DNA from 3 places in the Leucobacter sp. Psy1 genome. Region 1 is predicted to be linked to each of the others. Evidence: riboswitches for the same ligand, from Rfam matches in the RefSeq annotation. Region 1 holds a riboswitch; each other region holds the start of a gene.
What was found. Region 1 has a riboswitch for thiamine pyrophosphate ahead of K8P10_RS05525 (thiamine phosphate synthase). Riboswitches for the same ligand answer to the same signal wherever they lie in the genome.
Positions count from the first base shown of each region.

Region 2: linked by a shared signal. The riboswitch ahead of K8P10_RS06750 (ABC transporter substrate-binding protein) and the one ahead of K8P10_RS05525 (thiamine phosphate synthase) in region 1 are both predicted to bind thiamine pyrophosphate.
Region 3: linked by a shared signal. The riboswitch ahead of K8P10_RS14410 (bifunctional hydroxymethylpyrimidine kinase/phosphomethylpyrimidine kinase) and the one ahead of K8P10_RS05525 (thiamine phosphate synthase) in region 1 are both predicted to bind thiamine pyrophosphate.

Region 1 is NZ_CP083692.1:1,162,410-1,169,106, forward strand. Features, by position in the region: gene K8P10_RS05505 (ThiF family adenylyltransferase) at 1-1,231, opposite strand, end outside; gene K8P10_RS05510 (thiazole synthase) at 1,228-2,013, opposite strand; gene thiS (sulfur carrier protein ThiS) at 2,018-2,212, opposite strand; gene thiO (glycine oxidase ThiO) at 2,197-3,426, opposite strand; gene K8P10_RS05525 (thiamine phosphate synthase) at 3,423-4,073, opposite strand; TPP riboswitch at 4,068-4,179, opposite strand; gene lipA (lipoyl synthase) at 4,247-5,404, opposite strand; gene lipB (lipoyl(octanoyl) transferase LipB) at 5,401-6,054, opposite strand; gene lexA (transcriptional repressor LexA) at 6,154-6,697, opposite strand, start outside.
Region 2 is NZ_CP083692.1:1,433,188-1,439,884, reverse strand. Features, by position in the region: gene K8P10_RS06760 (CoA transferase) at 1-1,258, shown strand, start outside; gene K8P10_RS06755 (APC family permease) at 1,287-2,696, shown strand; TPP riboswitch at 2,704-2,799, shown strand; gene K8P10_RS06750 (ABC transporter substrate-binding protein) at 2,888-3,937, shown strand; gene K8P10_RS06745 (ABC transporter permease) at 3,940-4,719, shown strand; gene K8P10_RS06740 (ABC transporter ATP-binding protein) at 4,709-5,509, shown strand; gene tenA (thiaminase II) at 5,498-6,157, opposite strand; gene K8P10_RS06730 (TenA family protein) at 6,154-6,697, opposite strand, start outside.
Region 3 is NZ_CP083692.1:3,032,704-3,039,400, reverse strand. Features, by position in the region: gene K8P10_RS14425 (MFS transporter) at 1-597, opposite strand, end outside; gene K8P10_RS14420 (M13 family metallopeptidase) at 751-2,754, shown strand; gene K8P10_RS14415 (carbon-nitrogen hydrolase family protein) at 2,781-3,590, opposite strand; gene K8P10_RS14410 (bifunctional hydroxymethylpyrimidine kinase/phosphomethylpyrimidine kinase) at 3,670-5,211, opposite strand; TPP riboswitch at 5,202-5,295, opposite strand; gene K8P10_RS14405 (rhodanese-related sulfurtransferase) at 5,303-6,289, opposite strand; gene K8P10_RS14400 (FadR/GntR family transcriptional regulator) at 6,368-6,697, opposite strand, start outside.

The sequences.
Region 1 (6,697 bases):
CCGCCGGTCGAGTGGCCTCGCGAGGCAGAGCATTAACCCCGCCGGGGAGGCTGCGCAGGCGGAGACCGAACTCTTCGGCCGCCGCGGTCTCCCACTCGGCGACGACGCTCCCGCTGCGCTTGCCCGATGCGCAGTAGACGATGATCTCGCCGGAACGGTGTGTCTCGTCGGAGCTCTGTGTCTGGTCGAATCCTCCGTTGAGCGCACGGGCCGCCCGGCCGAGAAGCGCGCGGAACGCTTCTGGCGAGATCTCCGAGAGCGGCATGTGGAGTCCTGGCACCCGGAGATCGGCGATGAGCTTCTCGTGCGCCTCGCGGACGTCGAGAGCGACGGCGCGCCCCGCGTCGAGGAGTGCGAGCGCTGCGTCGGCTTCCCGGCGGTCGGCGTCACCGGTGTTGGCGGCGCCGGTACCGCCTGGGGAACGGCATACCGAGGGGCCGTAATCGTCGCGCAGCTCCAGCACCGGCGAGCGGTCGGGGTCGTGCGAGACGGAGAACTTCCGGGTCTCCGCCGCGAGAGCGTCGTAGCTGAGCAGCGTGCCGACGAGCGACGTGCCGATTCCGGACAGGTGCTTTACCGCCTCCGTCGCCATGAGGCCTGCCACGACGGCCGTGGTCACCCCGAGTACACCGGCGGTGGCGCAGTCTGGCACGGAGTCGGCGGCCGGCTGATCCGGGAAGAGGTCGCGCAGCCCGGCGCCGCCCTCCGGCGATCCAGGGCCGCTCCACCAGAGCGCCACGTCGCCGCGGTACCTGAGCACGGTGCCCCAGACGAGCGGGGTGCCGGTCAGCTCGGCAGCGTCGGCCACGAGGTACTTGGTCGCGAACGTATCGGACCCATCGAGTACGAGGTCGGCCGCTGCCACCAGCTCGACGGCGTTGTCGGAGGTGAGCCGTGTGCGCAGCGGCGTGACGGTGATCCCGGGCTGGAGACGCTGAAGCCGTTCGGCGGCGACCTCGACCTTCGGACGCCCCTCGTCGTCCGCGCCGAAGAGAATCTGCCGGTGGATGTTGCTGAGATCCACGTCGTCGTCGTCGATCACGGTGATGCGCCCGACGCCGACGGCCGCCAGCGACTGCATGGCCGGGCAGCCGAGCCCTCCCGCGCCGATGACGAGCACGTGGGCTTCGGCGAGTCGTTCCTGCTGGGGCAGCCCGAACCCGGGGAGGGCGAGTTGCCTGGCGATGCGTCTGAGCTCCCGTTCGTCCAGCGCTGCGGGCGGGCGGGTCACAGGACCTGCTCCGCCCAGCTCGCGAGACCATCGAAGGTGGACGACGCGACGGCGTGCTCCCGTTTCGGGATGCGGCCGGCCTGCCGGGCGAGAGCGCCGGCCTCGACGGCGTGACGCATCGCCTGCGCCATCACCACGGGGTCCTGGCACCGGTTGACGGCGCTCGCCAGCAGCACGCCGGAGCATCCGAGCTCCATCGCGAGCGCGGCGTCCGAGGCGGTGCCGACGCCGGCGTCGAGCAGCACGGGCACCGTGGCGCGATTGCAGATCAGCTCGATGTTGTGCGGGTTCAGGATCCCGAGGCCAGTGCCGATGGGGGAGCCGAGCGGCATGACGGCCGCCACACCCGAGTCCTCGAGTCGCGCGGCGACCACGGGGTCATCGGACGTGTAGGCGAGCACCGTGAACCCCTCCGCGACGAGCAGCTCGCAGGCATCGAGGAGCTCCGCGGTGTCGGGGAGCAGAGTGCGCTCGTCGGCGATGACCTCGACCTTCACCCAGTCGGTGCCGAGGGCTTCTCGGGCGAGCTTCGCCGTAATGACGGCGTCGCGGGCGGTGCGGCACCCTGCGGTGTTGGGGAGCGGGGCGATCCCGAGTCGCTCCAGCAGCGCGAACACCGACTCTCCCTGTGCCTCGGAGTCGCCGCTGTGGCGCCGCATGGAGACCGTCGTGAGTTCGGTGCGGCTCGCGACGAGGGCTTCCTCCAGCAGCGCGTGCGACGTCGCCCCTCCCGTGCCCATGACGAGCCGTGAGTCGAAGGTGCGGTCGGCGATGGTCAGCACGCCGTCACCCGCCCTGCACCGCGGTGAGCACGTCGACGGCGTCGCCGTCGGACAGTGCGCGATCCCAGGCGGACCGCGGCACCACGTCGCCGTTCAGAGCGACAGCGACGCCCTGGGTCGCCGAGGTCAGGCCGGCGACGAGCTCGGCGATGCTGATCGCCTCGGCTTCGTGCGGATCGCCGTTCACGGTGTAGTGCATGCGTCGGTTCCTCTCGAGTCGTGCTGGTGGGGGTCGGGAGCCTGCTGGGTGCCGGAGGGCGCCGAGCGCTCGGCGTGCCTCCAGGGGTCGCAGGCCGAGATATCGAGGTCGGCGACGGTGCCGGATCCGGATACCGCGTCGGACACCACGCGTCCGCCGAGCGCGGCCAGGAGGACACCGTGCCTGAAATAGCCGGTCGAGACGACGAGGTTCGACCCCGCTCGGCCGAGGTACGGCAGGTCGTCGGGAGTACCCGGACGGACACCGACCGTCGCCTCGAGCAGTTCGCACTCCTCGAGTCCGGGGACCACGCGAATCCCGTCGCGAAGCAGGTCGTAAAGCGAACCCGCTCGGGGGAGCCGCCCGTCGTCCTCGCGGCTGGTCGCCCCGAGAACGACGGTGCGGTCGTCGCGGGGGATGAGGTACACCGGCCGATCCTCGACGAACGCGCGGATCACCCGGGTCGTGAGTGGACGCAGTCGCTCGGGGACCCGCAGCGTCATGATGTCTCCGGCGACCGGCCTGAGGCGGAGCGGGTGCGCGCCGCGGTACCACCCAGTCACGTCGGCGGCACCCATCCCATTCGCGAGCACGACGGTCGCCCCAGAGGCATCGATGGCCCCCGACTCGCAACGGATCGACCGGCAGGGGTCGCCGCCGTCGAGGCTGACGGCCCGCTCGCGAATGAACTCGGTCCCGCGGCGTTCGAGGGCGTCGATGAGCGCGGCGGCGAAGCGTCGCGGTGCGAGCTGATGGTCTCCTGCGATCGAGACTGCGGCGGCGAGGCCGGGTGCGAGGGCGCCCTCCAGACGACGTGCCTCGCGCACGGTCAGGCGATCCACCGTCATCCCGTGCGCGCGCTGGTAGTCGGCGAGTCTCCGGAGATGGTCGGCATCCGCGCGATCCGCCGCGACCACGAGCGTCCCGTCGTCGCGGTATCCGGTCGGTAGCGGTGTCGCCGCCCCGACTCGCTGCACGACGTCGGCGGAGAGGGCAGCCGAGCGCAGCATCAGCGGGAAGAGGGCCTCCTGCCGGTACTGCACCTCGGCGATCGGCGCGAGCATGCCGCCCGCGTGGTGCGTCGCACCCGACGCCGGAGCGGGATCGATGAGCGAGACGGGAATGCCGAGCTCTGAGAGTTCGAAGCACGCCACGAGGCCGACAATGCCTCCGCCGATCACGATGGCGCGATCCGTCGTGCCGATGCCGCTCATCGTCCGGACTCGAACCCGCGGATCACCGACCTGGCCAGTCCCTCCGGATCGCGTGCCCCCATGAACTCCCGCGAGATCGCGACTCCGGTGACGCCGGTGCGCGCGAGATCGGCAGCGTCCTCAGCGGTGACATCTCCGATGGCGATCACCGGGACCGGGGATTCGGCCACCAGCGACGGGTAACCGGCGAGCCCGAGCGGCGGGCGTCCCGAGTCCTTCGTCGGGGTCGGGCGGAACGGGCCGGCACCGATGTAGTCCACGAGGTCGGCAACGTCGTGGATGGCGTGGACGAGGTCCCACGTGCCCGTCGTCACGCCGATGATCGCCGAGCTGCCGAGGAGCGCGCGAGCGTCGCGCACCGTCACATCGTCCTGCCCGATGTGCACCCCGTGTACCGGAACGCCGCGCAGCGCCAGCGCCGCCGCGACATCGACGCGGTCGTCGACCAGCACTCTCGTACCGGATGCAACTGCGGCGACCGCCTCGGCCACGTGCGTCGTGAGCTCGGTGAGCGCGCGGGCGGAGATCGGTTTCGAGCGGACCTGCACCACGCCGGCACCTCCCGCGGCTGCGGCGCGGGCCACCTCGACGGTACGACGATGGTCATCGCCGCCGGTGACCACGTGGCAACGGAAATCGGGGATCATGCTGGGACTCGCTTCCTCCGCTGGTGCTGACCAGATCAGGTTCGACGGTCCCGCGCGGCCGAAGCGCGATCTCAGCCCGATGCCTCGGGCACCCGTGGGGTACTGCCACCCACCCTAACGCGTCGTGGGGCGGGGCGCTACGGATGAGCCCCGCCCCACGACGCACGCAGGTCTCAGACCGCCTGCGGGAACGCGTCAGCCGCCTTGTCGGCGAGGTGCTGCAGGTTCTCGGGAACAGGACGGTTCTGAACCGCCATCGTCTGCGCCCAGAGCCGACCCGCACGATACGACGAGCGGACGAGCGGCCCGGCGAGCACTCCGGCGAAACCGATCGCGTCCGCATCGGCCTTGAGCTCGACGAATTCCTCTGGGCGGACCCAGCGATGCACTGGTCGGTGCAGTTTCGACGGGCGCAGGTACTGGGTGAGCGTGAGGATGTCGCACCCGGAATCGAACAGTTCCTGCATCGTGTCGTGCACCTCCGCGCGCTCCTCGCCCATGCCGAGAATCAGGTTCGACTTCGTGATCATCCCCGCCTCACGTGCCTGCCGGATGACGTCGAGCGACCGCTGATACCGGAACCCAGGGCGGATGCTGCGGAAGAGGCGGGGAACGGTCTCGAGGTTGTGCGCGAACACTTCGGGCTTCGCGTCGAATACCTGCTGCAAATCGGACGGACGCCCACCCAGGTCGTCCGCGAGTACCTCGACCCCGGAGCCCGGGTTCAACTCGTGAATCTGGCGGATGGTCTCGGCGTACAACCAGGCTCCGGTATCCGGCAGATCATCTCGCGTCACGCCCGTGATCGTCGCGTAGCGCAGGCCCATGGTGCGCACCGACTCGGCGACGCGACGCGGCTCGTCGGTGTCGAGGGGGAGCGGTTTGCCCGAGGTGATCTGGCAGAAGTCGCAGCGCCGCGTGCAGATCGACCCGCCGATGAGGAATGTCGCCTCGCGGTCCTCCCAGCACTCGTAGATGTTCGGGCATCCTGCCTCCTGGCAGACCGTGTGGAGACCCTCGCGCTGCACGAGACCTCGCACGTCGGTGTACTCAGGACCGGTTTTGGCTCGCGTCTTGATCCACTCGGGCTTGCGCTCGATGGGAGTCTCGGCGTTTCTGGCCTCGATGCGCAGGAGTGTACGCCCGTTCGCGGTGGGTCGTCCCTCCTGGTCAGGCGAGGGGGCGGAAGCGGCGGGGGGTTGCCCGCCTCCGCATCCTCCGGTCGCGACGACCAGTTCGGGTTCACGCGGCGCGACCTTCAGCGCCTTTTCGGCTCTAGTCTGCTCGGCGAGCACCTCGGAGAGAGGGGCGCCGATGTTGCGCGCGCTCATGCGGCGAGCTCCTCGAGTGCGGCGACCAGACGCGGAGTGATGACCGGCACCACATCCGCAGGGGTGATCGCCGTTCCCGCGAGGGTGCTCAGCGTGGCCGCGCCGGCGTCGGTGATGCCGCACGGTACGAAACCGCCGAACGGTTCGAGCGAGTTGCTGCAGTTCAGGGCGAAACCGTGGGTAATGACGTGCGCCCGTGCACGGAGACCGATCTGCGCGTACTTCGCCTCGGCGGCTCCCGCCTGAGCCCACACCCCGGTGCGACCGGCGACCCGGTACCCGGTGACCCCGAACTCGGCGGAGACGTCGATGATGACCTGCTCGAGCGCGCGGACCACGTCGACGACGCCCCGGTTCGGGCTGAGCTTGATGATGGGATACCCGACGAGCTGGCCTGGCCCGTGCCAGGTGACGAGGCCCCCTCGATCAACGGGTACGACCGGAGTGCCATCGGTGGGGTACTCCTCCGGACGCGCGCGCCGCCCTGCCGTGTACACGTGCTCGTGTTCGAGCAGGATCAGGGTGCCGTCGTCCTCCCCGGCGACAACGCGATCCGCCGCCGTGCGTTGCAGCTGGAGGCCATCGGCGTAGGGGACGAAATCGGGGTCGAGTCCGGCGACATCAACGGCCACCGACGATTGAGCGATCATGCTCCCAGATTAGTTGAACCGCGTGCAAAAAGGCCAATCCCGCAAAAAACCGCCCGGTGCCGACGGGGTCGTCAGCGCCGGGCGGCAAGGTTTCGGCCCTCAGAGGGAGCGGAAGACCGCGACGACTTTGCCGAGCACGTCGGCGAAGTCGCCGAGGATGGGCTCGAAGGCGCTGTTGCGCGGCAGCAGCCAGGTGTGCCCATCGCGGCGGCGGAGCACCTTCACGGTCGCCTCTCCATCCAGGAGGGCCGCTACGATATCGCCGTTCTCGGCGTCGTTCTGCTGACGGATCACCACGTAGTCGCCGTCGCAGATCGCGGCGTCGATCATGGAGTCACCGACCACACGGAGCATGAAGAGCTGCCCCTCGCCCACGAGGTGCCGAGGCACCGGCATGACCTCGTCCACCTGCTGCTCCGCGGTGATCGGAATGCCTGCCGCGATCTGCCCGACCAGCGGTACATACGCGGCCTCTTCCGGGGTCGCGCTCGAGGGAGTGGGGTCGCTCATGCTCGGGAGTTCGATGAGGATCTCGAGCGCGCGCGGCCGATTCGGGTCGCGCCTGAGGTATCCGAGCAGCTCCAGTCGCGTGAGCTGGTGGGTCACGCTCGACAGGGAGGCAAGCCCTACCGCATCACCGATC
Region 2 (6,697 bases), 270 kb from region 1:
GCTGGGCTCGGTCGGCGCGGCGGCCGCCTCCCTCAATCGCCTGCTCGGGCGGACGGCGGTGCAGCGGATCCTCTCGCCCCGGGTCGCCGCTTCGTTCGACTCCCCCGGTGTGCTCCGCATCGACGGCGCACCGATCCGCGCATTCTCCGGACTGTCGCGCTTCTTTCCGACGGCGGACGGCTGGGTTCGCACGCACGGCAACTACCCGCATCATGCCCGCCTCCTGCTGCAGGCGCTGAGTGTCGACCGCGCCGAAGCCGTGCCCGCGGCCCTCGCGGAGATGACGAGCCTCGAAGCCGAGCAGCGGATCCAATCCATCGGCGCTGTGGGCGCCGCAGTGCGCACCCGTCGGGAGTGGGGGTCCAGCGCACTCGCGACTCGCACGCCGACGGCGCAGTGGATCGACATCGCACTCGATGACCGCGCAGCAGCGGGATCAAGCGGCAACCCGTGGATCCCGGACGACACGTCGTCCCGCCCGCTCCGCGGCCTCCGCGTGCTCGACCTCACCCGCACGATCGCCGGGCCGATCTCGTCCCGGCTCATGACGGCGCTCGGCGCTGAGGTGCTCCGGGTGGACCCGCCGGCGAACCCGGAGCTTGAGGCGCAGCACATCGACGGGGATCCGGGCAAGTACACCGCCGCAGCCGACCTTGGGCGCCCGGAGACGCGAGCGCGGTTCCACGAGCTGCTCGCGTCGGCGCACGTGCTGCTGCTCGGCTACCGCGCAGGCAGCCTCGACCGGTTCGGGCTCGGCCTCGACGCACTGCGCGAGCGATACCCGGGGCTGTCGGTGGTGCGGTTCAACGCCTGGGGATGGGGCACAGCGTGGCAAGATCGGCGCGGATTCGACAGCGTCGTACAGGCGGCGTGCGGCATCGCCGACGCGTACCGCAGCGCGGACGGAAGCCCCGGTGCGCTGCCCGTGCAAGCGCTCGATCATGCCACGGGCTACGGCATCTTCGCGGCGACGATGTCGCTGCTCACGGCACGGGCCCAGAGCGGCACCACGGGTCACGCGCGTCTCGCCCTCGCTTCCACGGCTGACCTCTTGTTCGAGTTGTCGGTAGCCGGCAGGGATCCTGATGGAGAGCTCGTCCAGACGCTCCCGCCAGAGGCGCCGCTCACGCGGTCCAGCGGGTACGGTGAGCTCGCCTACGCGGCTCCCCCGTTCGACCTTGCCACCGAGCCGCTCGACTATCCGTTCGCTCCCCGACCGCATGGGAAGGACCCGCTGAAGTGGCGAGGCCCGCGCTGACCCGAGTCTTCCGCTAGGCTTCCGACTCGTGGAAACCACCCTGAACCGCCGTCTCGGCGTCCCCGGCATCGTCTTCATGGTCATCGCCGCGGCGGCTCCGATCACCGTCGTCGCCGCGAACTTCCCGATCATCCTGTCGGTGTCCGGATCGATCGGCGCTCCCATGATGGTGCTCGCCGCGACCGTGATCCTCGTCCTCTTCTCGGTCGGCTACGCCTGGATGACGCCGCGCGTGCCCGACGCTGGAGCGTTCTACTCCTACGTGCATCGCGGACTCGGGCGATGCCCCGGGCTCGGCACCGCGGCCATCGCGCTGCTCTCGTACGTGCTGCTCACGGTGTCGATGACCTGCTACCTCGGAGTGCAGACGGGCAACCTCATCGCGCTGTGGACGGGCGCCGAAGTGCCGTGGTGGCTCATCTCAGGCGTCATGATCGTGATCGTGGGACTGCTCGGCTACCGCGACATCGAACTGTCGGCGAAGGTGCTCGGCGTCGTGCTCGTGCTCGAGGTCGTCGCAGTGCTCGCGATCGACATCGGTGTGCTCGCCTCGGGCCGGGAGCTCACCGCGACCCCGTTCAGCCCGGTCGAGGCACTGTCGGGCGCACCGGGACTCGGACTGCTGTTCGCGTTCCTCGGGTTCTTCGGGTTCGAGGCGACGGCGGTGTTCCGCAACGAAGCGAAGGATCCCGAGCGGACCGTTCCGCGCGCCACCTACATCGCGGTCGGCACGATCGGCGCCCTGTACTTCGTGTCGTCGTGGCTCGTGATCTCGGGGCTGGGCGGGACCGACGCCGTCGCCGCGGCGAACGAGAACCCGGACGGCGTCGTGGTCGCCCTCGCGGGCGAGGTCGTCGCGCCCATCATCGCCGATCTAGTGCAAGTGCTCGTCGTGACGAGCATGTTCGCGTGCATGCTCGCGTTCCACAACATCGTCACGCGGTACCTCTTCACGCTCGGCCAGCGCGGCGTGCTGCCGCAGAGCCTCGCCGGCGTCCACCCCAGGCACCGGGCGCCCTCACGCGCTTCGCTCTGGGTGACCGGGATCACGGCCGCGGTGGTGCTGGTCTCCGCGCTCGCGCAGCTCGACCCCGTGCTGCAGATCTACACCTGGTACTCGGGCGCCGGGGCCGTCGGCGTCATCTGGATGATGGCGCTCACGAGCTTCGCCGTCGTCGCGTTCGGCGCGCGGCACCGCGGAGACTCGGGCGATGCCGCGCCGGTCGGCGTGACTCTCTCTGCCGTGGCCGGCGGCATCGGACTCCTGCTCGTGCTCGGCATATCGATCTGGAATTTCCCGTTCCTCGTCGGCGGCACGCTCGCGGCGATCATCTGGGGCGTTGTACTCGCGGGGGTCTTCATCGTCGGGCTGGCGATTCCGGCCAGGCGTGCGGCAGCAGTCACCGAAAGCGACTCCCGCGAGCCACTCATACGCTAGGGTGATCCGAGAAGACACGGGGTGCCGCATCCGGCGGCTGAGATCACACCCGTCGAACCTGATCCAGTTCGTACTGGCGAAGGGAATGTCCGCATGAATCTCCTGCGTTCCAGGCACCCCGCACCTAACCGGTGTGCCCTGAGCCGTCGGGCCGCTCCGCATTCCCTCGCCCTCGAGGAAAGCGAGAGTCCATGCCCACGTCACACCACCCCACCCGGCGTATCACCAGCGCCCTCAGCGTCACCGCCGCGATCGCGGTCCTCGCGGCACTCGTCGGCTGCTCCGGGGCCGGCGCCGCGGAATCCGACGCAGAACCCCCGACGGTCCGGTTCGCACTCGACTGGACGCCGAACACGAACCACACGGGTCTCTACGTCGCACTGAACCAGGGGTACTTCGCCGAGGCGGGCATCGACGTCGAGGTGCTGCCCTTCAACAACAGCAATCCCGAGGTGCTCGTCGATGCGGGCCAGGCGGAGTTCGGCATCAGCTTCCAAGACACCGCCACCCTGTCCATGGCCTCGGGGGCCGACCTCCGCTCGGTGCTCGCCGTTCAGCAGACGTGGACCACCGAGGTCGCTGTGCTCGCTGAGCGGGACGACATCGAGAGCCCCGCCGACCTCGACGGGCTCGTCTTCGGCGGATTCGACAACCCCGCGGAGACCAGCACGATGCGCGGCGTCGTGGAGGCGGCAGGCGGATCCGGCGACTTCGAGACGGTCGTGCTCGGCACGAGCGCCTACGAAGCGCTGTACGCCGGGGAGGTCGACTTCACGGTGCCGTTCGTGGCCTGGGAAGGGATCGAGGCCGAGCACCGCGGCGTCGATCTGAAAACGTTCGCCTACACCGACTCCGGCTTTCCGGATGCGTACCAGGTGATCGTCGCCGGCAACGCGAGCTGGATGGAGGAGCACCCCGACCTCGCCCGCGGGTTCGTGCAGGCGCTCGCTCGAGGCTACAAGGACGCGATCGATGATCCGGAGGCCGCCGCCGAGATGCTGCAGGAGGAGAACGCCAGCCTCCTGACCGACCTGGATCTGCTCGTGGAGAGCCAGCGCATGCTCTCGGAGCAGTTCATGCTCGACGAGGCGGGCGAGTTCGGCAGGCAGACGGAAGCGCAGTGGAGCGAGCTCGGGGACTTCTACTTCGATGCCGGCCTGCTCGCGGAACGCGACGGATCGCCGCTCGCCGAGCGGCCAGACTGGTCCGCGTTCTTCACCAACGAATACCTCGAGGACTGAGGGTGCGGGCACATCGCCGGACGCACCTGTGGGTGCCGCTCGCCGGCTTCGGCGCGCTGCTGTGCGTGTGGGAGATCGCCGTGCGCCTCACCGAGGTGCGCCCGCAGATACTCCCCGCCCCGTCGCTCGTCGCGAGTTCGGGCTGGGCGCACCGGTCGGCGATCTTCGAGCACGCCGTGGCCACGCTCGGCGTCACCGCCGTGGGCTTCGGCATCTCACTGGTGTGCGCGTGGGCGATCGCGATCGCCATCGACTGGTCGTCGCTGCTCCGCCGTGGCGTCATCCCGCTGCTGGTCGCCTCGCAGACGATCCCGATCGTCGCGATCGCCCCGCTCATGATCATCTGGTTCGGCTTCGGACTGCTGCCGAAGGTGATCGTGGTGGCGCTCGTCACGTTCTTCCCGATCGCGATCGGACTCGTCGAGGGGTTCGCCCGCACCGACCGCGAGGCTTCGGCGCTGCTGCGCAGCATGGGTGCCGGGCGGATCCGCGAGTTCTTGCTCGTACGACTGCCGTCCGCACTGCCGTCGTTCTTCACTGCGCTCCGCATCGGCATCACCTATGCCGTGGTCGGTGCGATCTTCGCGGAGTACGTCGGCGCCCAGCACGGGCTCGGCATCTACATGAGCGTCCAGAAGAACGCGTTCCGCACCGACCTCGTGCTCGCCGCGGTCGGGGTGACCGCGGCGCTCAGCATCGCCCTGTACCTCTCGACGATCATCGTCGAACGTCTCGTCATCCCCTGGCACATCACCGAGCGGAGAGCCGCGCATGAGCACTGAACCGCAACCGAGCACAGAACCGCACCCGGGCCTCGAGCTCGGAGGGATCTCGCGCGAGTTTCCGCTGCCCGGCGGATCATCTCGGCAGGTCCTCGATGAGGTGTCGTTCTCAGTGGCTCCCGGTGAGTTCGTCTCCGTCATCGGGCCCTCGGGCTGCGGCAAGAGCACCCTCTTCTCCCTCATCGCGGGTCTCGATTCGCCCTCAGCGGGCACCCTCCGAATCGACGGTGCAGATGCTGTCGGCCGCCGTGATCATGCGGCGTACATGCCGCAGCAGGATCTGCTCTTCCCCTGGCGCACCGTACTCGGCAACGCGGCGCTCGGGCTCGAGGTCCAGGGCGTGCCGCGTCGGCTGGCGCGGGCCCGTGCGCGCGAGTGGTTCCCGCGATTCGGCCTGGCCGGGTTCGAGGATGCGCTCCCCCACGAGCTCTCAGGTGGCATGCGTCAGCGCGCGGCGCTGCTCCGCACCGTCGTCCAGGAGCGTCGCACCCTCCTGCTCGACGAACCGTTCGGAGCCCTCGACGCACTGACGAAACGCGAGCTGCAGGCGTGGCTCCAAGAGGTCTGGCTCGAACACGACTGGACCGCGCTGCTCATCACGCACGACGTCCGGGAGGCGATCCTGCTCTCGGATCGGGTCGTCGTCCTCTCCCCGCGACCCGCGAGGGTGCTGGCGGAGGTCGACGTCGCATTGCCACGCCCGCGCGGAGTGGAGGTCCTCTCCGACCCCGAGTTCATCGGGCTGGAGCGAACGCTGCTGGAAGCCCTCGGAGTGGATTCAGCGCGCTGAGTCGAGCGCCTGCTGCCAGAAGTCGGCCTCGAGCCGGGTCGCGGTGCGGAAGATCCGGACCAGCGCATCGAATCGCTCCCTCGAGACCGTCTCGCCGCCGAGAGCATCGAGTCTCCCGACAGCGAGCTCAGCTGCGCCTTGGAATTCGGCGCCGGCGTACTCGCCGATCCACTCGGCGTAGGGATGATCCGCGGTGGCACGACGTGCGGGATCGAGTGCGGTACCGATCTCCGCGTAGCCGATCGCGCAGGGAGCGAGCGCGACGTGCAGATCGAGCAGGTCGCCGGCCATGCCGGTGTCGAGCACGTAGCGGGTGTAGGCGACCGTCGCCTGCTTCTCGGAGGCGCGATCGAGCTCTTCCTCGGAGATCCCCCACCTCGCCGTGAGCCGGCGGTGCAGGTCGGTTTCGTGCAGGATCGCCTCCAGCGCGCCGCTCGCGTCGCGGATGTCGGAGAGACTGCGGCTCTTGTACGCGGCGAGTGCGTTCGCTCGCGCGAACTGCACCAGGAACAGGTAGTCCTGCACCAGGTAGTCCTGGAACGCGCCGAGCGGCACCGTGCCGGACTCGATCCCCCGCACAAACTCGTGCTCGGTGTACGCCTGCCACTCCGCACCGATCGCAGCTTTCAGATCTGAGAAGAGACTCATCCCTGCTCTCCCATCACCGGGTGGGTATAACTCGCATGGAAGAAGTCGAGTTCGATGGCGACAGCTCGTGCAAAGAAGTTCTCGGCGATGGCGCGCTGGGCGGGCCCGACCCGGTCAAGCTCGGCCCGGAGGAACCCGACGAGATCGTGGAACTCCGGGTAGTCGTGCAGCGTGATCCAGTCCGCGTGCACGAAGCTTTCCGGCAGCGGTTTCGGTGCTCTTGTCGCCCAGTCGAGGTAGAGCCACTCGGCGACGAGCAGCACCGCCAGGATCGCCGCGTACTCCCGCGTCGCGGCGGCCTCCCGGAACAGCGCCGTGAACGCCGCCGTCGGTTCGGTGTCGGGAATGCGTGAGCGCTGCGCCTCGGTGACGCCGAGCGCCTCGAATGCGCGTAGGAAGTAGGTGTTCTCATCCCCCGCGACCTCGCCGATGAAGCGGGAGAACCTCAGTCGCGGTCCCAGCGCGTCTGCGGTCGAGACCGCGGAGCCGAGCAGCACGAGAAAGCTGTCGAGGAACCGGTAGTCCTGCACCAGGTACCCG
Region 3 (6,697 bases), 1.4 Mb from region 1:
CTCCTCGGTCATCACCGCCGACAGGAGCGCGAGCACGCCCGCGGCCATCAGATTCCCGAGGGGCGGGCCGACGTTCGGGAACGACGTCCAGAACGCACGACGCGAGGACTCGTTCGCGTGCTCGCTGACGAGCAGCACAGCTCCGCCCCACTCGCCGCCGAGCGCGAAGCCCTGGATGAGTCGCATGAGCAGGAGCAGGATCGGTGCCCAAAGGCCGATACCGACCCACCCGCCCTGTGTCTCGAACGGCGGGATTACTGCGATGAGGGTGGTGGCGATTCCCATGAGGAGCAGGCTGGCGATGAGCGTCGCCCGCCGTCCAACGCGATCGCCGATGTGCCCGAGGACGATCGCGCCGAGAGGGCGTGCGACGAAGCCGGCGGCGAAGGTGCCGAGCGCGAGCATCGTGCTGACGATGGGGTCGCCGGTCGGGAAGTAGAGCTTGCTGAAGACGAGTGCCGCCGCGGTTCCGTAGAGGAAGAAGTCGTACCACTCGACCGCGGTGCCCGCGAGGCTCGAGAAGGCCACGGTGAAGATGTTGCTGTGCGTTTTTCGCTGCTTCGATGGCCGATCGGGGTATGCCGTAGCCGTGGTCATAGATATCTCCTCGTCGAGCTGTATTCCATCCAGAGCGATACCGCACTGTTGCCAATAGTGTATACAAGCAGTATTCGTGATGTCTACTGTTTGCTGACGCTTCCCGTCAGGTCGCACGGCCGTCCGGTCAGGGGCTCCCGGTAGGGTGTTCGCATGAGCTCAGCAGCGCCCACCTCAGGTATCGACAGCTCCGAACTCGACCCGGCCGTCCGGCCGCAGGACGACCTGTTCAGGCACGTGAACGGGAAGTGGATCGCGCGGACGAAGATTCCCGCCGACAAGGCGCGGTACGGGTCCTTCGCGGTCCTCGCCGAGAACGCCGAGGAGGCGGTCCGCGACATCATCACGGGAACGGATGCGCCCGCGCCCGGAGCCGGGGCGGAGACCGAGGCCGACAAGGTCGCCGCGCTCTACGCGAGCTTCATGGATACCGAGCGGATCGATGCGCTGGGTGCGCGTCCCATTGCTGACGACATTGCACGTGCGCTCGCCGTCACCTCGGTCGACGAGTTCGTGACCCTGGTCGGCGAGCTCGAGCGCGAGGGACTCGGCGGGTTCTTCGGCATGGGCGTCGACAACGATCCCGGCGACCCGAGCCGCTACATCGTCTTCGTCATGCAGGGCGGTATCGGGCTGCCCGACGAGTCCTACTTCCGCGAGGACCAATTCGCCGAGATCCGCGAGCAGTACCGCGCCCACATCGCGCGGATGCTGCAGCTCGTCGCCGCCGACACCGGATTGGATGCCGCGGAGACGGCCGATCCGGATCGCCTCGCCGAACTCGCCTACGACCTCGAGCGGCGGATCGCCGGGCACCACTGGGACAAGGTCGCGAGCCGGGACATCCAGAAGCTGTACAACCTGCGCACCTTCGTCGAGCTCCAGGAGCTCACCCCCGGACTGGACTGGAAGCGCTACCTGACGGCGCTCGGCGCTTCGGAGGACGCCTTCGCGGAGGTCGTCGCCGGTCAGCCCGACGCGCTCACCGGGCTCGCTTCGCTCCTCGTCGAGGAGGAGCTCGAGGCGTGGAAGGCCTGGCTCATCTGGCAGATCGTCCGTGGCGCCTCGGCACTCCTGTCGCAGGAGATCTCGCGTGCGAACTTCGAGTTCTACGGCACCGCGCTCACCGGTGCGACCGAGCAGCGCGCCCGCTGGCGCCGCGGCGTGTCCTTCGTCGAGGGATCGATGGGCGAGGCCGTCGGCCGCCTCTACGTCGGGCGCCACTTCGACGAGACGGCGAAGGCCACCATGGATGAACTCGTCGAGTACCTCATCGCCGCGTACCGCGAATCCATCGGCCAGCTGGACTGGATGGGCGACGCCACGAAGCAGCGCGCGCTCGAGAAGCTCGAGAAGTTCGTGCCAAAGATCGGGTACCCGGTGAAGTGGCGCGACTACTCGTCGCTGCAGGTCGACTCGGGGGACCTGCTCGGCAACTCGGCGCGGGTCGCCGAGTTCGAGCTGCGCCGCGAGCTCGACAAGGTCGGTAAGCCGATCGATCGCGACGAGTGGTTCATGACGCCTCAGACCGTCAACGCCTACTACAACCCCGGGTTCAACGAGATCGTGTTCCCTGCGGGGATCCTGCAGCCGCCGTTCTTCGACAAGCACGCCGACATGGCCGCGAACTACGGTGCGATCGGTGCCGTGATCGGGCACGAGATCGGCCACGGCTTCGACGACCAGGGGTCGCGATACGACGGCGACGGCAAGCTCACCGACTGGTGGACCGAGGAAGACCGAGCCGCGTTCGAGCAGCGCACCAAGTCCCTCATCGACCAGTACAACGCGCTCTCACCCGAGGGCGCCGACGGACAGACCGTCAACGGGGAGCTCACGATCGGCGAGAACATCGGTGACCTCGGCGGCATGGCAATCGCGTGGCGTGCGTACCAGCGCTCTCTGCATGGGGAAGAAGCACCCGTGATCGACGGGCTCACCGGCGCCGAGCGATTCTTCCTCTCCTGGGCCCAGGCCTGGCAGCAGGCGTCGCGGCCCGCCGAGACCGTGCGGCTGCTGACGATCGATCCGCACTCGCCGAACGAGTTCCGCTGCAACCAGATCGTGCGGAACCTCGACGCGTTCCACGAGACCTACGGCACGCAGCCGGGTGACGCCCTCTGGATGGACCCTGACGAGCGCGTCTCGATCTGGTAGACGACGCGCCGAACTCACCCGCAGGGTTACGCGGTGCGCGGTACGACCGTGAACCGCCGGTTCTCGAGGCTCGGGTTGGTCTTCCGCACGTCGGCGATGCGCTGAGGATCGATCCTGGCGCTCGCGACCGTCATCGCGCGCTCACCGGCAGCGGCGACCGTCACGCCCATCGGGTCGACGATCATGCTCTGCCCGGAGCAGCGCGGTGCGGTCTGCCCGCAGGCCGCGACATATACCGTGTTCTCGATCGCGCGGGCGCGCACGAGCGTGTCCCACTGCTGCTCCTTGAGCGGCCCGGCCATCCACGCGGCAGGGAGGACGATCACGTCGGCCCCCTGGTCGACGAGCCAGCGGCTCATCTCGGGGAAGCGCAGGTCGTAGCAGGTGGCAGCGCCGATACGGACCCCCTCCACATCGAAGACGAGCGGTGACTCGATGTTCGCCGGGATCACGGTGTCGGACTCGCGGAACCCGAACGCGTCGTACAGGTGGATCTTTCGGTACACGCCCGTGAGCTCGCCGGTCTTCGACAGGGCCACGAGGGTGTTGGACACTCGATCGTCGTCCGGGTCGGACTCGTTGATGCCCACGACAACAGCGATGCCGTGCTCGCGCGCCGAGTCGCGCAGCGCCGTGACGAACGGCCCATCGAGCGGCTCGGAGTGGTTCTGATCCGGCTGCGTCTTCTCGAAGTCGGCGTACATCGAGTACTCGGGCAGCACCACGAGGTGGCTCGTCGCAGCAGCTCGGGCGATGAGCTCCTGGCAGGATGCGAGGTTCTCCTCCACATCGGTCCCTGCGGCGAACTGGGCGACGGAGATGGTGGGGTCGGTCATGTCGAGGGTTCCTCTCGATCGACGGGGGTCGTGCAGGTCTCTCCCGATTATCCCGGGATGAGCGGAAAGTCGCACACCCCTACCGTGCGGGGAGCAGGCGTGATTGATCTGGTGTGACGTCCGAGGGCCCCGCGGCGATCCCCACCTGCCCGAAGAAGTCGTGCTCCCACCTGGCGGATGCGAGGAACGCCTGCCACATGCGCCCCCGAAGAGCCGGCCGGGCCTCTGACGCGAGCGTCGTCACGAGTGCGATGGCGGACTCGGTGTCCGCGGCGAAGGCCTGGTCGTCGTAGGTGGCGATCCACTCGGCGTAGGGGTGTTCGGGGTCGCGCGCGAACGCCCCGAGCTCGCCGCGGAAGAGCCGGGTGCCGATGTCGCTGTACATCCAGAAGCAGGGGAGCGCTGCCGCCGCGGCGACGGCGTACCCGTCCTCGCAGGATGCCACGAGGTGATTCGTGTACCCCGTCGTGATTGCGGATGCGGCTCCGATCGGAGCCCCGCCGAGACGGTCCCGGTGCAGTTCGAGCTCACCGATGAGGGCCCCCTGCGCCGCGTGTAGCCAGAATCGCTGCGCGGCGGGATCCGGAGCGAGGGTCGAGAGCCGCGCGAGCACCCGGGCGTATTCGCCGAGATAGATGGAGTCCTGCGCGACGTACTCCAGGAACGCGCTGCGCGGGAGGGTGCCCGCAGCCAGCCGGGTGATGAATGGCAGGGCGTCGGTCGTTGCACGAATGTCGGCGATGGCGTTCCACCACTCGGAGCGGATGTCGTCCGCGGTTCCCGCCGCCCCGTCGACGTCGCCGCGCCTCCAGAGACCGGCGAAGTGGTGAAGCGGACCGCTGCCGCGCCCGACGTCGAGGGTGTCCGATGCAGCGAGGCTCTCACGGAGCCAGATGCGAGCCTCCCCGATGGCCGCCGCCCAGTCGTCACCGCGGGCGATCCGAGTTGCGACGGCGGAGGAGAGGGAGCAGCCGGTGCCGTGGGAGTTGCGGGTGCGGATCCGCGTTCCCTCGAACGCCACGACCTCGCCCGCGGGGTCGACCAGTGCATCGGGCGACGCCGATCCTGCGAGATGACCGCCCTTCGCGAGCACCCGGACTCCGTGCAGAGCGGCGACGGCACCGGCCTGCTCCAGCATGGCGTCCCAGGACTCGGCGACGGGGCCGCCGGCGATGACCGCGAGTTCGGGGAGGTTCGGGGTGATGAGGTCGGCGAGAGGGAGGATTCGCTGGAGCGCGTCCTCCGCTTCGGTGCCGAGCAAGCGATCGCCGCTGGCCGCCACCATGACCGGGTCGATGACGACGACCGGCGGGCGGGTGCGCTCCAGCCAGTCGGCGACTGCTGTGATCACCTCGGGAGTACCGAGCATGCCGACCTTCACCGCGTCGATGCGCACGTCATCGGAGACCGCGTCGAGCTGCGCCGTCAGAAATGCGACGGGAGGAACATGCACCTCCCGCACCCCGCAGGTGTTCTGGGCGACGAGGGCGGTCACCGCCGCCATCCCGTAGCCGCCGTTCGCGGCGATGGCCTTCAGATCGGCCTGGATTCCGGCCCCGCCAGTCGGGTCGGTCCCGGCAATCGAGAGCACATTGACAACATCGACGTATGGTTCGCTCACTGCGACATCCCTCCGCTCGTCTCAACGAGATCAGGTTCGACGGGTGTGATCTCAGCCGCTGGTGCGGCACCCCGTGTCGTTGAGGGCGAGTCTAGCGCAGAGCGTTGGCCGCTGTCTCGGGGCTCGCGTCGGCGGCGCCACCGTGCTCGGTGCAGCGCTCGTCCCGGTGCTCAGGGCAGGCGACGAATCGGGCCCGGCAGGAGGGATCGGCGCAGTTCACGAGGGTGTTCGATCCGGATCCGCAGACCGCGCACCGCCCGACCACTTCGGCGGGGTCCCCCTCTTCGCCCCCGAAGTCGACGGTCTCGCGGCCGTCGAACACGGCGAGCGACCCGTGCCACAGCCCCTCGTTGCCGAACGCTTCGCCGTAGCGGACGATGCCGCCGTCCAGCTGGTACACCTCGGTGAAGCCGCGCTCGACCATCGCGGCGGAGAGGATCTCGCAGCGGATACCCCCGGTGCAGTAGGTGACGACCGGACGCCCTTTCAAATCGTCGAACGCACCGCTGTCGATCTCCTCGATGAACCCGTGCGTGCTGCTGACGGCGGGAACGACCGCGTTCTCGAAACGACCAACGGCGGCTTCGTACGCGTTGCGTCCGTCGAAGAACACGACGTCGTCACCCCGCTGCGCGACGAGGTCGTTCACCGCCTGCGGGCTGAGGTGCGTGCCGCCGCCCACCACGCCGTTCGCGTCCACCCGGGTTTCATCGGCGAGACCGAACGCCACCAACTCATCGCGCACCTTCACGCTGAGTCGAGGGAAGTCCCGCGAGCGGCGCCAGGGGGCGCGTCGGTCGACGCCGTGGAGCGGCTCAGCGGTGTCGTCGGCGAACCCGGTGCCGTCGCTCCACTTGAACTCGATCCCCGAGAAGGGGCCGTACTCGCGGGTGCGTCTTGCGTAGAGCTTGCACGCGTCGAGCTCGCCGCCTACGGTGCCATTGATGCCGTGGGGCGAGATGATGATGCGGCCCCGGAGCCCCAGCGACTCGCAGAGCTCACGCTGCCACAGCCGCACCGCCTCCGGGTCTGCCACCGGTGCGAACACGTAGTACAGCAGGATCTTCGACTCGCTCACCCGTCAATGGTATTCGCCCTGCCTCGGCACTTGCTCCGGCTCCCCGGCCGTGACGTCGACGGGTCAGTCGCCGACGGGTCAGGCGTCACTCAGCGCGTTCGCCGTGTGCTCGGAGGCGTTCGCGATGCGCTGCTGCTGCTCGGGGGTCCGGGCGAGCGGGGGCACCACTTCGTGTTCAGCGGTGACGATGACGACGTCGTGGTCGACGTGGTTGACCATCGCGTGGACGGCATCGATGAAGTCGCCGCTCTTGATGGCGTCGAGAATGAGGGCGTGATCCCGCTCCATTTCGGTGCCCGTGGCGACGTTCGCGAGCCGACCTCGGTGCTCGGGGGCGCGCAGCTGATCGTTGATGCCCGAGTAGAGAGAGGCGAGGAGTCGGTTCTTGGCCGCGTCGAAGATGAGACG